Linked DNA regions of Zymomonas mobilis subsp. mobilis ATCC 10988. The protein of the gene in region 1 interacts with the protein of each later gene in a pairwise test. Links are inferred from orthologs where the notes say so. Each region holds a gene or a part of one and is shown on either strand. Other genes may lie near its edges.

Region 1 (8,800 bases):
ACCGATTCTATCGGAATGCGCCCAGAAGTTGAACAATGCGCCAAAATTCGCCAATTATCCTTAGCGCCTTTATTGGCCGAGGCTATTCGGCGTATCGCTGATGAAACTTCGGTTTCTTCATTGTTTGACTAAAAATAAAGCCTGCGTAAGCAGGCTTTTTCTATTTCGGAGATAATCATGTCCCGAAGCGCTTATGAAGATGATATTCGTCTTGCTCATCGGCTAGCTGATGTTGCTGCGGATATTATCCGGCCTTTCTTTCGTGCACCGTTAACGATTGACCTCAAAGCTGATCATTCACCGGTGACAAAAGCCGATCGTGGTGCCGAACAGGCTATGCGGGCTATTCTTGAAAAAGAACGGCCAGAAGACGGCATTTTTGGCGAAGAAATGGGTGTCTCCCGTCCTGATGCTCGCCGCCTTTGGGTCTTGGATCCAATAGATGGAACACGAGCCTTTATTGGTGGACGGGCTAGCTTCGGAACATTGATTGCTTTGGTTGAAGATGGTCGACCTGTTCTTGGAATTATTAACCAGCCTATCCATCAAGAACGTTGGGTCGGAGTTAAAGATTTACCTACCCGCTTTAATGGGGAAGTTATTCATACGCGGTCTTGTCCAGCCCTTGATCATGCACTGTTAGCGACAACCTCGCCTTGGCTGTTTGAAAAAGAAGGCGAAGTCCATTTTGATAAAATCCGCTTAAAGTGTCGGGATACCTTATTGGGTGGGGACTGTTACAATTATGGTCTTCTTTCTCTTGGTCACTGCGATCTTGTGGTCGAACAAGGACTAAAATTTTACGATTTTGCTGCCCTTGTGCCTATTGTCGAAGGGGCAGGGGGTATCATGCGTGATTGGCAGAACCGTCCACTCAATAAAAACAGCGTTGGCGAAGTCATTGCCGCAGGCGATCATCACTTGATCGAACCAGCATTGTCTGCCATGGAATTATAAGCCTTTGTAAGTTTAAGAAAGAGCGGCTTGTCAAATAGGGATACCCTCTTTATAAACCGCCTTTCTTCCACGATCTGCTCTACACTGCCCGGCTTTTTATGGGCTGCCGTGGCGGTGGTCGATCGTCAAAATCAAGGAGACGAAAATGCCCAAGTTAAAGACCAAAAGTGGGGTCAAAAAGCGGTTTAAATTCACCGCCAATGGCAAAGTAAAACATGGTGTCGCCGGTAAGCGCCATCGCCTTATCAGCCATAACGCCAAATACATCCGTCAGCACCGCCGTACCGATGTAGTTTCATCAACTGAAAACCGCACCATCAAGGCGTGGGCACCATACGGTTTAAACTAAGGGAGGCTGATAGATGGCACGTGTAAAACGCGGTACCACCACGCGGGCAAAACATAATCGGATTCTGGATCAGGCCAAAGGTTACTACGGTCGCCGGAAAAACACCATTCGTATTGCCCGTCAGGCAGTCGAAAAAGCCGGTCAGTATGCTTATCGCGACCGTAAGGTTAAAAAGCGTTCTTTCCGCGCACTTTGGATTCAGCGTATCAACGCTGCTGTCCGCGCAGAAGGCTTGACCTATGGTGTTTTCATGTATGGTCTGAAATTAGCCGGTCTTGATCTTGATCGCAAAGTTCTGGCCGATCTGGCTATGAATGAATCGGCTGCTTTCGGCGCTATCATTGCTCAGGTCAAATCAGCTTTACCGGAAGGCGCACGCGTTGCAGCTTGATGATTAAGCTTTTAAATAATCGCTTTCTTTAAGGTGATTGAGAAAGGCATAGGAGCACTCTTCAGGGCGTTTCTATGCCTTCTTTTGTTATACAGTCCAGTGCGCATCTTCATTCGGCTAAACCGTATGAAGATGCGTTCTGGAAAAATTTAATGATTTACTGTCTGATATCGGCTGAATATGGCAAAAATCTTTTGGATTTTTTACGCTATAATAGGGTGATATTAAATATCTCCTTCCCATGAACAGCGCGTTAAACAGGCGATGGTCACAAAAATGATGGAAAGCATGACCGATCTAGATAATCTGAAAGCCGATCTGATCGGCCAGATCTCTCAATCAGGGGATTTGGCCGGCTTGGAATCTGTGCGCGTCCATGCCCTCGGTAAGCAAGGGGTTGTTACGGCGCTTTTAAAATCGCTCGGAAAGATGACTCCGGAAGAGCGGCAAGAAAAAGGGCCTGTCATCCACAGCCTACGACAAGCAGTGGCGCAAGGGATTGCCGATCGTAAACAGGCTTTGGAAACAGCTTTACTGAATGAAAAGCTCGCAAGCGAAACCATAGATCTTTCCTTGCCTTCTCCCAAAATGCCGAAGGGATCACTGCATCCGGTTAGTCAGGTTATGGATGAGCTGGCTGAAATTTTTGCTGACCTTGGTTTTGCGGTGGCAAGCGGGCCCGAAATCGAAGATGAGTGGCATAATTTTAGCGCTTTGAATATCCCTGAAAGTCATCCGGCTCGTGCTATGCACGACACCTTCTATTTCGAACCTCAGGAAGGGGCTTCGGATAAAGGCGATAAAGGCCGGATGTTGCTTCGGACGCATACCTCTCCGGTTCAGATCCGAACGATGCAGGGACAGGAACCCCCTATACGCATCATTGCACCGGGACGCACCTATCGTTCGGATTCAGATGCAACTCATACGCCGATGTTTCATCAAGTCGAAGGGCTAGTCATCGATAAGGGAGTGCATCTTGGACATTTGAAATGGACGCTTGAAACTTTTGTTCGCGCCTATTTTGAACGTGATGATATCGTTCTCCGTTTACGTCCCAGTTATTTCCCCTTCACTGAACCTTCTATGGAAGTTGATGTTGGTTATACCCTTGAAAAAGGGCGTCGTATTATCGGCGGAAAACAACCGGATGGCTGGATGGAAATTTTAGGATCCGGTATGGTTCATCCCAATGTGATTACCGCTTGCGGCCTTGATCCCAATGTCTGGCAAGGTTTTGCTTTTGGTTGCGGTATCGACCGTTTGGCTATGCTGAAATATGGCATGGATGATTTACGGGCTTTCTTTGACGGCGATTTGCGCTGGTTGCGTCACTTTGGCTTTGCCGCGCTTGACGTGCCCACACTTTCAGGAGGAGTCGGCGCATGAAGTTCACGCTTTCATGGTTAAAAGAGCATCTGGAAACAGAAGCCTCTGTTCAGGAAATTGCTGATACGCTGACTCGTATCGGTCACGAAGTAGAATCGGTTCATAATCCGGCTGACGGTTTGGAAGCATTTCGGATTGCACGCATCCTCACTGCTGAACGCCATCCACAGGCAGATCGCCTTCAGATTTTGGCGGTCGATGTCGGTGAATCCGAACCACTACAGGTTGTTTGCGGCGCAGCTAACGCGCGCGCTGGTCTGGTTGGCGTTTTTGCTGCCCCTGGTGTCTATGTCCCGGGTATTGATGTTACCCTGAAGATTGCTTCTATCCGTGGCGTTGAAAGCCGCGGGATGATGTGTTCCATCCGCGAACTCGGCCTTGGCGATGAACATGAGGGTATTCTTGATTTGCCGCATGAGGCTCCCGTCGGCCAATCTTATGTCGAATGGGCAGGATTAGATGATCCCGTTTTCGATGTTGCTATCACCCCCGATCGTCAAGATTGTATGGGTGTTCGTGGCTTAGCACGTGATTTGGCAACAGCGGGTATCGGTCGATTAAAGCCTTTGGCTATTCCAAGGGTTCCTGTCACGGATGCAGCTCCCGCTGAAATCACTATCGAAGATAAAGAGGGTTGTCCTGCCTTTTTTGGTCAGCTTATTCACGGGATCCAAAACGGCCCTTCGCCGGAATGGATGGCAAGAAGATTACGGGCTATCGGTTTCAGACCGACTTCGGCTTTGGTCGATATCACCAATTATATCATGTTTGATTTGGGGCGTCCGCTTCATGTCTATGATGCAGGAGCTATCAAAGGTAAATTGACAGCTCGGAAAGCCCAGAATAACGAAAAAATAGAAGCTCTGAATGGCAAAAGCTATGATCTTGATCCTTCGATCACGGTGATCGCTGACGATCAGGGTGTCAAAAACATCGCTGGTATCATGGGCGCTGAAAAAGCTAGCGTTTCTGGCTCAACCACAGATGTCATTATTGAATGTGCCTATTTTGATCCGGCAGCTGTCTCACAGGCTGGTCAAAAATTAGGACTGGCTTCAGATGCTCGGATTCGTTTTGAACGAGGCGTTGATCCAGCCTTTTTGAATGAAGGCTTACAGATCTCTGCCCGCATGGTCCTCGATTTTTGCGGTGGTAAAGCCACACAGGCGGTCACGTTAGGCGAAGCGCCTTCTGCTGTTCCGGTCATTTCTTATGATCCTTCTTATGTGACGTCGCTTGCCGCAATGGATGTTGCACCAGCTCGCCAACGGGAAATCCTTGAACAATTGGGTTTTGCGATTGATGCAGGCTGGCGTGTTCGTGTGCCGAGCTTCCGTCGCGATGTCAGCGTTGTTGCCGATATCGTCGCTGATATTGTGAGAATTGAAGGGCTCGATAATGTGCCTTCAACTGCTCTTGATCGTGGTGATGGTGTGGCTCGCCCGATTGCAACCCATGGTCAGTTGACAGAACGGCGGGTGCGTCGCGCAGCGGCTGCTTTTGGTATGAATGAAGCCGTTACATGGAGCTTCATCTCCGAAAAAGATGCCAATATTTTTGGTGGTGCTTTCTGGAAACTTGCTAACCCGATTAGTGAAGATATGAAGGTGATGCGACCTTCCTTATTGCCGGGGTTGCTTACCGCTGCCAAACGTAATCGGGATCGGGGACAGTCTACTATTCGCTTATTCGAAGTTGGACGTCGTTATTTGCAAGAAGCTGAACGTCCAACTTTGGGGCTGATTTTTGCTGGTGAGCGGATGAGCCGCGATTGGCAATACGGAAAAAGCCAGAATTTCGACGCTTATGATGCCAAAACCGCTGTTTCTGCTATGCTGGATTCAGTCGGCATGCCCGTTGAAAAATTGCAGTTGCTGGGTGATGCCGGTGATGTTTATCATCCGGGGCGTTCAGGCCGATTGTGTCTTGGACCCAAAAACACTTTAGCTGTTTTTGGTGAAATTCATCCAGCTATTCTGGCTGAATTCAATATGGAAGGGCCTGTCATCGGGGCAGAAATATTCTTGGATGCCTTGCCGCTTCGCAAAAATTCGGGGCAGCTGCGGCAGCCTTACGCACCCAGTATGCTACAGCCTGTTTTCCGTGATTTTGCCTTCTTGCTACCAAAAGACGTTCCTGCAGCTGATTTAGTGCGCAGCATCGCCGGTGCCGACAAAAATGCGATTGTCGAGGCTCGTATTTTTGACGTCTTTACAGGCGAAACGATAGACGAGAATGAAAAGTCATTGGGCATTGAAGTCATGCTGCAACCTGCAGAAAAAAGCTTCACTGATGCTGAATTGCAGGCCATTAGCGATAAAATCGTCGCAGCGGCTGCCAAAAAGGGGGCTCGTTTAAGGGCCTGAAATTAGAAAAATTTGTTTTATTCAAGGCGGATATGGCATCATATCCGCCTCTTTTTTGTCTTTTTGAGGAAAATTGATGGCTGTTAAAGGTAAGGAATACCCTCATGATTCACTAACCAATCTGAGGCGTTTTTTACGTTACCTCTGGCCTAAAAATCGGCGAGATCTCAAAACAAGACTGTTGCTTGCTTTGGTCATGGTTCTCTTTTCAAAGGCTATTATTCTATTGATGCCCTTTGCATATAAAGGGGTCATAGACCACATGACGGCTCCTGAAAAAACGGGGACAGGCATCGCAATGGCCTTGGCAGTAGCTTATGCCGCCAGTCGATTCGGAAGCGTTCTTTTTGATAATTTACGAAACGCTATCTTTGAGGCTGTAGGGCAAAATGCAGCAAAAGAATTATCCGTAGAATTATTCAAACATTTGCATGATTTGCCTCTGTCTTTTCATCTTGAACGACGGACAGGATCTTTGACGCGCATTATTGAGCGCGGCACAAAAAGCATTGATTCAATGCTCTATTATTTGATCTTCAATATAGGTCCTACAATTTTTGAATTGATAGCGACCTGCATTATTTTTGTTCTTTCTGGCTGGGGTTGGGGTATGGTGATGGCTACTTTAGCTATGATCGCTATTTATATTCTCTTTACCCGTATCATAACAGAAAAACGGGTTGCTCTACGTCGGGAATGGGCAGAATATGACCAACAGGCGGGGCAATATGCGCTTGATTCACTGCTTAACTATGAAACTGTTAAGTATTTTAATGCCGAGAGTTTAGAGACTAAACGCTATTCCAAAATAGCTACGCATCTTTCTGATGCTACGGTCAAAGTTGAAAGCTCTCTGGCCTTTCTTAATATTGGCCAATCTCTAATTACCAATATTCTGATGGCAGGAAGTATGATTTTTACTGTCTGGGGATGGAGCCATAATCGTTTTTCGGTTGGGGATGTCGTTCTTATTAATAGCCTTTTGTTGCAACTTTTTCGACCATTAGACTTTTTAGGAACCGTTTACCGTCAGGTCAGACAAGGTTTAACCGATATGGCTGCGGTCTTCCGATTGATAGATACAAAGGCGACATTAGAAGACAAAGCCCATGCTCCAGCCTTACAGATTAAGACAGGCGAGCTACGTTTTGAGCATGTGCAATTCCAATATCATGCAGATCGCTCGATCTTAAAGGATATCGATTTTATCCTCCCCGCTGGTCAAAGCTTGGCTATTGTTGGTTCTTCCGGTGCCGGAAAATCAACTTTAGTACGCCTATTATACCGTTTTTATGATGTAACCGGTGGGCGAATATTGATTGATCATCAAGATATACGAGAGGTTACACAGCATTCTTTACGGCAAATTCTAGGTATGGTGCCACAGGATATAGTCCTCTTTAATGACACTATCGAATATAATATTCGTTATGGCCGTCCCAATGCTTCCTTTGAAGAGATTAGACAGGCAGCACGGGGAGCTGCTATCTCTGATTTTATTAACTCCCTGCCGCAAGGTTATCAAACGACTGTTGGAGAGCGCGGATTGAAACTATCGGGTGGAGAAAAACAACGCATTGCTATCGCTCGGATGCTGCTAAAAAATCCACCTATTTTATTATTCGATGAAGCAACCAGCGCGCTTGATAGTCATAGTGAAGCTGATATTCAGGCTACTCTCAATCAGATAGCTCAAAACAGGACAACGATTATTATTGCCCATCGCTTATCTACGATTGTTCACGCTGATCAGATTATAGTCCTTAATCATGGCAGAATTGCAGAATGTGGCAACCATCAAACCTTATTGGCTCAAAATGGTCTCTATGCCACGATGTGGAAACGACAAAGTCAAAAGGGGTAATGCCAAATGCAAAAAAGGGGGATAAAATCTCCCCCTTTTTTATTTATTCTTAAATGCTCTTAGGCTTCAGCTGCGGCGCTTTCAACTTCTGCTTTCGGGCGCCGTCCACGACGGCGTGGCTTTTCTTCTTCCTGATCAGCATTTTCTACTGGATTGATAGCAGGGGGCAAACGATCTGCTTCTAATCGTGCTTCTGCTTCAATAACAGCTTTTGGTCGCCGGCCACGACGGCGAACAGGAGCTTCTGCTACTGTATCGGAATCGATTGCCGGAATAGCCTCTGCATTGTTTTCTTGCAGGTCGCCTTCAGTATAGCGCTGCGCCTCTGCTGCTTTCCGTGCTTCCGCTTCAACGACAGCTTTCGGTCGCCGGCCACGACGACGAACTGGCGGTGTTACGGCTTCTTCTGATGAAACGTCCATTGGAATAGAGGGTTGAGCTTGAATCGGCATCGCCGTTTCAGTCATCCGGTTATCTTCTCTATCCATAAAATCTGCACGGATATCGGTGCGATCATTATTCTCTACAATTCGTCGCGACCGAACTGGGCTGTTATAGTCATTATTTCCGAAATTGGTGTTATACCCGTTATCAGCGCCATTACGATCATCGCCGGCCAAACGGCTTTCACCTACAACCCGACGAGGCCGTCTAACGACACGGTTTTCCGTATTGTAAGAAGAAGAGGGACGACGATTATCAAACCGGTTATCCATAGGCTGACGTGAATTATCAGCATTTTGTCTGCTATCCATGGATGAACGGTTGTCTATGATCTGTTCGTTATTATCGCCTTCTTGCGATAAATTACGATCACGCATCCGCGCTTCTTCATAACGAAGCCGATTATCATTCAAAATGCGGAAATAATGATCTGCGAATTGAAGGTAATATTCGGTCATTACCCGATCACCTTGCAACTGCATATCACGAGCCAGAGCCTTGTATTTCTCATGAAGCTGACTTGCATTTCCGCGTGCACGGTTATCGATACGATTATTGCGATCTATTCCGTTATTGGAATTAGACCGGGGCAAGCCCCCGCTACGCCCACGGCGTCGGCCGTTCTGACGATTATTGATCAACTGTTCGCTGCCTTCGTCACTACTGGTGGTTAAGTCACCATCCGCCATTGCGACCGGATAACGGGGAGTAAAACTATTTCATCCGCTATGCCGAAAATGGCGGGCTACGTTATTCCCCCTTGAAGACATTGCCCAAAGTCAATGTCATAACTTCTGGAGCCGTTACGACGTTTTGATATCTGCCCCGAAAAGGAACATCGGGAACGCCATGAAGCTACCATTGGGAATTGGCTTAAAAAGTCGGGCGTTAATGCCAGCTTACTTTTGTTTGCCTCTTTCTTTCTTAAGCAGTCTCAGGGATAAATCCAAGCATTATATTGAGATATCTATAAATTTTTCGAAAAAAACTGAAAAATTATCACCTAGATAGCAAAACACAGCGTGGCCTTTGTTCAAGAT
Region 2 (8,597 bases), 390 kb from region 1 along the record:
AAAAGCCATGGGAATGCTAACGTATCTGGTATCGCTCAAGCCGTTCATCTGACAGCTAAGCTTGTCCGTTCTAATCTGGTCAATTGCATCGCCGATGATCTGGATATGTTTTTTTCTCAGGCGAGCAATAAGGAATTGCAGGCATGACTATGCGGCGGTCAGCAATCATCGGAACCGGATCGGTTTTGCCTAAGACACGTCTTTCCAATGACGAGTTAGCGCAAAATTATCATATTGATACTTCGGATGCCTGGATCGTTGAGCGAACTGGTATTCGTTTCCGCCATATTGCAGATTCAGATGAAACTACCGGCACATTGGCTACGGAAGCTGCCCGTCGTGCACTCAAAAATGCAAATGTCGCACCAGAAGAGGTGGGGCTGATCATCGTTGCAACTACAACACCAGATTATACTTTGCCTGCAACGGCTATGAGTGTTCAGGCAGATTTAGGTGTTGGTGATTGTATTGCTTTTGATGTTCAGGCTGTTTGCTCGGGCTTCCTTTATGCTTTGTCTGTTGCTGACAGCATGCTTCGGACTGATAGCGCTAAAGTAGCTCTGGTTATTGGTGCTGAAACCTTTACCCGTTTATTAAACTGGGAAGACCGAACGACCTGCGTTTTATTTGGCGATGGGGCGGGGGCGGTTGTCTTACGTCAGACAGATGATGTTGAAAAAGGCATTCAGACGGTCAAATTACATGCTGATGGACGCTACAAAGATTTACTATGCAGTGATGGTGGTGTTTCGACGACAGGAACTGTTGGAAAGCTGCTAATGAAAGGGCGTGAGGTTTTCCGCCATGCTGTCACTAATTTGGTTTCTGTTACCGAAGAAGCCTTGACGGTTTCAGGATTCTCAGCTTCTCAAGTTGATTGGGTTGTTCCACATCAGGCAAATGCTCGAATTCTGTCTGCGACAGCTCAAAAATTAGGTGTTCCTTCTGAGCAAGTGGTCATGACTGTCGATCGTCATGCTAATACTGCAGCGGCTTCTGTTCCTTTGGCTTTAGATGCTGCTGTGCAAGATGGCCGCATAAAGTCCGGTGATCTTGTTGTTCTGGAAGCTATGGGCGGTGGTTTTACATGGGGCGCCGCTGTTATTCGTTTTTAGCGCGCGTTCTATCTTTGGATTCTTTAGTGGCTATACCCTGACAAGGGATAGCCTATTTTTTTATGGGTAAAGTGAGCCCTTAGTATTTTTTCAGAGTTGATCTAGTAGATATAGCAATCTTCGGTAAAGAGAATCCTTCGATATAAGAATAGGAGAAGGCTTGATGAATATTCTGCCTTTTTACGATGCTTTGATCCCTGTAGCTCGCTTTCTGTAAAGATTTTTGTTAATTATCTTATTAAAAAGCTTGTGCTAAATATGTCTTGATATTGCTGGTATAGCCTAGCTGAAGAAATTAGCTGTTTTCTGAGATGAAAATATAAAGAAATCTAGGTTTTAGTTATTTTTTATTAAATTAGTTTATTTTAGGTAATTTGAATTTTACTGTATTATTGTTTAATAGCAATCACACGAAATAATTAAAATTCTAAGAAGAAACCCAAATTTGGGCCATAAACAGCCTGAATATACAGGGCTGTTCTTTTAAGCGCGTTGGCTAAAAGCTATCTACGGCTTGCGCTTAATATATCTGTTTTTAAAAGAAGAATATTTGAGATTAGCTGGTCGGGGCGACTGGATTCGAACCAGCGACCCCCACACCCCCAGTGTGATGCGCTACCAGGCTGCGCTACGCCCCGACCGAGGTGGCAAAATCTAGGGGAATTATTTGATAGACGCAAGTAAAGATTGCATGTTTTTATAAATTTTTTCTCGCTGCCTTAAAACAACTCCATCATATCTGGATGATATCCGAGGATAAAAGAGAATGATCGGTTGCGGCCATCGCTTTTATCGTGATAATTATAAAATAATCGCCTGAGGTTTATCTAATGCTATAAACTAAGGCTTTTCTTTCCCTTTTCAGGATATAGTTTTTCGATGTTTTCAACTCCTGCCTTTGCCCAGACAGCGGGCAATTCTGCTGGCTTGAATGGTTTTTCTGGTCAGTTGCTTTCTATGTTGCCTTTCCTCGTTGTTTTTCTGATCATTTATCTCATGTTGATCCGGCCGCAGCAGAAGCGCTTTAAGGATCAGCGGCGTGCTATTGATGCTGTTCAGAAAGGCGATACGGTTATCACCGCCGGTGGTATCATTGGTAAAGTTTTAAAAGTAAGCGATCGCGAAGTAGAAATTGAAATTTCAAAGGGTATTAAAATATCCGTTGTTAAAGCGACCTTACAAAGTGTTCAGCCACTGACGGCTGCCAATTCCAATACGGTTGAATAATCTGTTATGCTTGACTTCCCGCGTTGGAAAATCTGGTCGATTATTTTAGTGCTGGTGCTGGGGGTCTTTTTGGCTATCCCCAGCCTATTGCCTTCAAATCTTGACCAGAAATTCGGCTTAGGGGCTTTGCCCCGTATTAATTTCGGTCTCGATCTTTCTGGGGGAAGCCATATTCTACTTGAAGCGGATACGGCAGATGTTGCTCATCAACGTATCGTTACCATGGAAGAAATGGTTCGTTCCCAGATCAGCCGAGCACAACCGGCTATTACTATTGGCGATATGTCTGCCGATAATGATCAGCTTAGCTTTATGGTACGCGATAACCACCAGTTGGATAGCGCCGTTGAAGCGGTCAGAACCTTAACGAATGGTATCGGTGCCACAGGACAGCGTGATTGGGATGTTCGGGTCGTTGACGGCAATCGTATTGTGATGCGTCCAACCAAGGCTGGTATCCAATCTTTTGTCAATCAGGCGATGGAAGGCGCAACCGAAGTCGTTCGCAAGCGCATCGATTCCTTGGGAACAAGAGAACCCATTATTATCCGCCAAGGAAGTGATCGTATCGTTGTTCAGGTTCCTGGTTTGCAAAACCCATCAGCCTTAAAGGCCTTGATTGGTAAAACAGCCAAACTTGAATTCAAATTGGTGGATGACAGCGTCAAATCAGCCGATCTGGCTCAAGGAAAAGTGCCGATTGGGACGCAAGTGATGATTGCGCAATCTGGCCAGCCTGTCGCTGTTCAACGTCGCGCTATTGTAACGGGTGTTGATCTTGTTCATGCCGATCAGACGATGGATCAGAATAGCCTACCGGCTGTATCGATCAGCTTTAATGCTGACGGTGGCCGCCGTTTCGCGGAAGTGACCCAGAAAAATCCAGGTAAACGCTTTGCCATTATTTTGGATAACGTCATCCTTTCTGCTCCGTCGATTAATGAGCCTATTTTAGGTGGTTCTGCCATTATCACTGGTAGTTTTACTATTGATTCAGCTAATCAGATGGCTATCGCGCTTCGCTCCGGTAGCTTGCCGGTTGCTTTGAAGGTAGTTGAAGAAAGAACAGTAGGTCCTGGTTTGGGGGCGGATTCTATTCGTGCCGGAACTTTGGCGTGCAGTATCGCTATTGTAGCGATCGTCATTTTTATGATCAGTGTTTATGGCCGTTTTGGTATCTATGCTTCCAGTGCGGTTATCCTTAACCTGTTCTTAATATTGGCGGTTATGGCTGTTCTTGGTGCTACTCTGACACTGCCTGGTATTGCTGGTCTTGTGTTGACCATTGGTGCAGCGGTTGATGCCAACGTGCTTATCAATGAACGCATCCGTGAAGAAATTGGCCGTGGGCGCACCCCCGTTCATGCGGTTGATATGGGCTATAAAGAAGCGAGCCGGACGATTTTTGATGCCAATGTGACTCATGCTATTTCGGCGTTGATTATGATCTGTTTCGGTTCGGGGCCTGTTAAGGGCTTTGCCGTAGTTCTGTTAATCGGGATTATTACCTCGGTTTTCACTGCCGTTACCTTTACCCGTATGTTGGTGGCTCTCTATCTGAGACGTCGTCCGGCTAAACTGACGATCTAGGAAGGGGCATATCACTATGGCATTGCTTCGTATTGTCCCGGATAACACGAATATCCGTTTTGTCCGCTTACGAGGGATAGCATTTTTGCTTACCTTCATCCTGACCTTGGCTTCTGTAGCCTTGTTGGGTGTAAAAGGACTCAATCTTGGTGTTGATTTCGTCGGCGGCTTGATGATTGAAGCCCATTTTGAAAAACCGGTTGAACTCGATACTTTGCGGCGGGATATTAACCGTCTGAATATCGGTGAGGCCAGTCTTCAGCAAATAGGCACCAATAACAATGTGTCGATCCGGTTGCCATTGCCGCCCGGCGATGAATCAGCCTCCCAAAAAGTGGTCAAGATTGTTCAGACTTCTTTATCACAGCAATTTCCTAATGTGCATTTCGAGCGTGTTGATACCGTTTCCGGTAAGGTCTCTGGTGAGTTAATGCGCAGTGGGATTATTGCTGTTTTACTCGCTATTGCTGGTATCGTAATTTTTACATGGTTACGCTTTGAGTGGCAGTTTGCCGTCTCAACTTTTGTGTCGGTTGCCCATGATGTGTTGGTCATTCTTGGCTTTTTTGCCTTAACACGTATGGAATTTGACCTGAACATTGTAGCAGCTATTTTGACGATTGCCGGTTATTCCATTAACGATAAAATCGTTATTGATGACCGTATTCGTGAGAATTTAAGAAAATTCCGCAAGATGGATTTAGGTTCATTGATTGATCTTTCTGTCAATGAAACCTTACCCCGAACGGTTATGACCAGTTTTTCCATGATTTTGGTTCTGGGCATTTTACTTATTTTTGGAGGCGATGCCGTTCGTAGCTTCACAGCAGCTATGCTACTTGGAGTTATCGTCGGCACATATTCTTCTATCTATGTCTCGTCCTCTTTGCTGATTTTCCTAAATTTACGACCAAAGACAGCAAAATCGGAATAAAAACAGATTTCGATCCCAATAAAAAAAGGCTCCGAAAACTATTCGGAGCCTTTTTTGTTACTTTGATCAGGTTGCCTCTTTATCCTTATATCGAACAGATAAAGAGAATTTTCCCCTGCCCTAATTCAGACTAATGTTCAATGCAGATTCAATCATTGTTTTAATATCATTTTCAGGCCGTGCTCCATAATGGGAGATAATTTCTGCTGCTGCAATGGCACCCATTTCAAGGCTGGCCGCAATAGAAAGATTTCTGGCCTGACCGGCAAGAAAACCAGCTGCAAAAAGATCGCCTGCACCTGTCGTGTCGACGACTTGATCGATCTTCTTGGCGGATACTTCTGTCCGTTCCATATCTTGGACAGCAATAGCACCATCTGGGCCTTTGGTAACCACCAACAAAGGCAGTTTTGCTGCGACTTCTTCAATGCCCCGATCTAGATCATCATGTTGCACCAATGATCTTAATTCGCCTTCATTCGCGAAGAGTATATCAATCAGACCGTTATTGATCAGCTCTTTGAAGTCCTCACGATGGCGCTCTATGCAGAATGTATCGGAAAGCGTTAAAGCTACTTTCTTGCCTGCTTTTCTTGCAATTTGGATCGCTTCTTTCATCGCTGAGCGTGGTACTTCAGGATCCCAAAGGTAGCCTTCGAGATACAGAATTTCTGCATTCTCGATCACTTCTGGCTTGATGGCAGTTTGATGTAAAGTCTGGGCAACCCCTAAAAAGGTATTCATACTCCGTTCGCCATCAGGCGAAACCAGAATAAGGCATCGCCCTGTTGGAATAGTTGCTTCCTGAACGGGGACATCAAAATGAATATTCTGAGCGCGAATATCTTGTTGAAAAACCTGACCAAGCGGATCATTGGCGACTTGTCCAATAAAGGCACAACGTCCACCCAAGGCAGCTACACCAACAAGGGTATTCGCTGCTGAACCACCGCTAATTTCATGGCTGGGATTCATTTCCTGATAAAGGGTTTCAGCTGAATCGGCATCAATCAGCTGCATCGATCCTTTCGTAATATTTTTTTCGGATAAGAACTGATCGTCCGTGGCTGCCAAAACATCGACAATGGCGTTTCCGATAGCAACAATATCATAGCGGTTATGCGGCATAGCGGCCTTTCCTGAATAAATATGCCTAATTTAAAATTTCAGATGCCATAACGGCGTTAGAAAAGCGAGCAAACAGCAGAAAAGGGTTTTATTCATATCTCTCAAGAGACAAAATTCTGTCATTGCGGTCAAAGGAGGCAGATATCGGCTTATCGGTAAAGAAAGCCGATGGACAGGATATCCTTTTCTGGAAAATAAGAAGCCTTGATAAATATGCCTTATTCTCTTTAGGCGAATCTCTTTACGGCTTAGAAAGTATCGTATTTTTATGGATCAAATTGGCAATAGACAGTGGACACCGGCTATTTTGCTAGACAAATCTTTTCTGAAAAGAACGTTGCTCGGAAGTTTTGTCCCGATCCTTATGTGCCTATCTGGATGCGGTGGAGGGGAAAAGCATCCTGTGGTGACACCACCTCCTGTAAAACGTCCGGTTGCTCCGGTGGCTTCACCTGATCGTTTACCCAAATTACAAGGAATGACAGCCCGTAATCTTATTGGTCTTTTTGGTTCTCCTGATCAGGATATTGATGAGCCTTGGGCAAGGCGTCTGCAATTCCAGAGTTCGGTTTGTGTTTTGGATGCCTATCTTTATCCGCCACACAAGAATGAAGAAATGGTGGTGCGGCATGTTGATGTCCGAGATTTACAAGGCAATGATTTCAATCAGGAAAATTGTCTTAGAATGCTTGTCCAGAAGCCACATCATAAGTGATTGTCTGAATAGCGAGTCTGGGTAGCCGCTAAAAAGGATAAAAGCCTTTCGAGAAATAAAAGAACATAGCCCTTTATGCTATCTTCGATTTTTGGCCTTTATCGCCTTATTTTCCTTTCATACGGATTGCCGAAAGCCTTGCCCCTCGTTAGAAAAGCATCAAGTCTTTTGCCTGGGGCAAAGGTCATGTTGTTATATTTCAGAATTGAGCGGACATCATGCGCTATATCAGTACAAGGGGCGCGGCAGCCGCGCAGGATTTTAAGGGCGTTACCTTAACCGGGCTTGCCTCGGATGGTGGTCTCTATGTGCCAGAAAATTGGCCAGCCTTCAGCCGCGAGGATATCGCTGCATTAGCAGGATTGTCCTATGTCGATACGGCTGTTGCGGTTATGCGGCCATTTGTCAGCGGTGTGCTCGACGATCAGGCATTAAAAAATCTGTGCGGAGCCGCTTATGGTCAGTTCAACCATGCAGCTGTTACGCCGTTGGTTCAGTTAGATGAACGGCATTTCTTGCTGGAATTATTTCATGGCCCGACCTTGGCTTTCAAGGATGTTGCTTTACAACTTCTAGGTCATTTATTTGAAAAATTCCTTTCCGAAGAAAAAGGACAGGATCTGACAATCGTCGGAGCAACCTCCGGTGATACTGGATCGGCGGCTATATCTGCTGTTGCTGGACGAGCTGGCGTGCAAATTGTGATGTTGCATCCCAACGGTCGGGTTTCCGAAGTTCAACGTCGCCAAATGACGACGGTTCTCGACAAAAATGTCCATAATGTCGCGATTGACGGTAGCTTTGATGATGCACAGGCTATTGTCAAAGCCATGTTCAACGATAGCGACTTTAGAAAACGTCATCGTCTGGGCGCTGTTAATTCGATTAACTGGGCTCGCTTGATGGCTCAGATCGTTTATTATTTCTATGCGGCTGTTCGTCTTGGTGCACCTGATCGGAAAGTCGCTTTTTCTGTTCCTACTGGTAACTTTGGTGATGTTTTTGCGGGTTACGCTGCCAAAAAAATGGGGCTTCCTGTCGAAAAATTGATCGTTGCGACTAACATCAATGATATCCTTTATCGGGCATTGTCAGCCGGTGATTATTCTGTCGGTAATGTAACCCCGACCGATGCGCCGTCGATGGATATCCAAATCAGTTCCAATTTTGAACGCTTGCTTTTTGACCTTCATGGTCGGGATGCGGCTTCTTTGGCGGCAACAATGGCGCAATTTGAACAGAGTCGTGCTATTCAGATTTCTGATGCAATGCGCCAGCAAGCTGCAACGATATTCAGCAGCAAACGCATTGATCCCGATGAAATGGCTGCGACCATGCGTTGGGCTTCCGATAAAGCAGGACAGGTTATTGATCCTCATACGGCTATTGGTTTGGCGGCCGCCCGTGAAACAGATCTTCCAAAGGATGTTCCGGTTGTTACTTTGGCAACGGCTCATCCGGCAAAATTCCCTGATGCTGTTTCCCGTATTACGGGTAAAAACGCTCCTCTGCCGCATCGTTTGGCTGATCTTTACAGCCGTGAAGAACGCTATGTTGAACTGCCTGCGTCACGTCAGACAATTCAGGCTTATATTGATGCCGGATTCCAGCTTTGAGTCCTAGGCTTCACCGCTTATCCAATGGCTTGGCCATCGCTCTTCAACCGATGTCGGGAGTCGAGACGATGGCCGTTGGCCTATATTCTAATGTGGGCGCCCGCTCCGAACCAGATCGTTATAGTGGTCTGGCTCATATGGTCGAACATATGGTTTTCAAAGGGGCTGCTGGGCGAAATGCTCGTATGATTGCCGAGGCTGCTGAAAATTGTGGTGGCCAACTAAACGCATGGACAGCTAGAGACCATACTGTTTTTCAGGCAAGAATGCTT

Evidence for each region.
Region 2: the proteins of pheT (region 1) and secD interact in binary tests that used the Escherichia coli proteins (3 or more experiments, as listed by UniProt). The link is inferred for Zymomonas mobilis subsp. mobilis ATCC 10988 from one-to-one orthologs.

Annotation. Positions count from the first base shown.
Region 1 is NC_017262.1:1,858,709-1,867,508, forward strand. The notes cover bases 2,683-5,767. They hold pheT (phenylalanine--tRNA ligase subunit beta), read left to right. Parts: upstream 2,683-3,082; coding sequence 3,083-5,452; downstream 5,453-5,767. Other genes in these bases: pheS (phenylalanine--tRNA ligase subunit alpha), read left to right, coding at 2,683-3,086; ZMOB_RS08380 (ABCB family ABC transporter ATP-binding protein/permease), read left to right, coding at 5,529-5,767. Also shown: ZMOB_RS08355 (ribose-phosphate pyrophosphokinase), read left to right, coding at 1-132; ZMOB_RS08360 (inositol monophosphatase family protein), read left to right, coding at 178-957; rpmI (50S ribosomal protein L35), read left to right, coding at 1,103-1,306; rplT (50S ribosomal protein L20), read left to right, coding at 1,320-1,697; more of pheS, read left to right, coding at 1,986-2,682; more of ZMOB_RS08380, read left to right, coding at 5,768-7,316; ZMOB_RS08385 (DUF4167 domain-containing protein), read right to left, coding at 7,376-8,449; prmC (peptide chain release factor N(5)-glutamine methyltransferase), read right to left, coding at 8,760-8,800.
Region 2 is NC_017262.1:1,465,763-1,474,359, forward strand. What follows is about bases 1,759-4,640. They hold secD (protein translocase subunit SecD), read left to right. Parts: upstream 1,759-2,348; coding sequence 2,349-3,932; downstream 3,933-4,640. Other genes in these bases: yajC (preprotein translocase subunit YajC), read left to right, coding at 1,995-2,342; secF (protein translocase subunit SecF), read left to right, coding at 3,949-4,640. Also shown: phosphate acyltransferase PlsX, read left to right, coding at 1-147; ZMOB_RS06560 (beta-ketoacyl-ACP synthase III), read left to right, coding at 144-1,115; more of secF, read left to right, coding at 4,641-4,866; ZMOB_RS06585 (adenosine kinase), read right to left, coding at 4,987-5,994; ZMOB_RS06590 (hypothetical protein), read left to right, coding at 6,398-6,709; thrC (threonine synthase), read left to right, coding at 6,928-8,325; ZMOB_RS06600 (M16 family metallopeptidase), read left to right, coding at 8,322-8,597. UniProt on the Escherichia coli protein: Part of the Sec protein translocase complex. Interacts with the SecYEG preprotein conducting channel. SecDF uses the proton motive force (PMF) to complete protein translocation after the ATP-dependent function of SecA.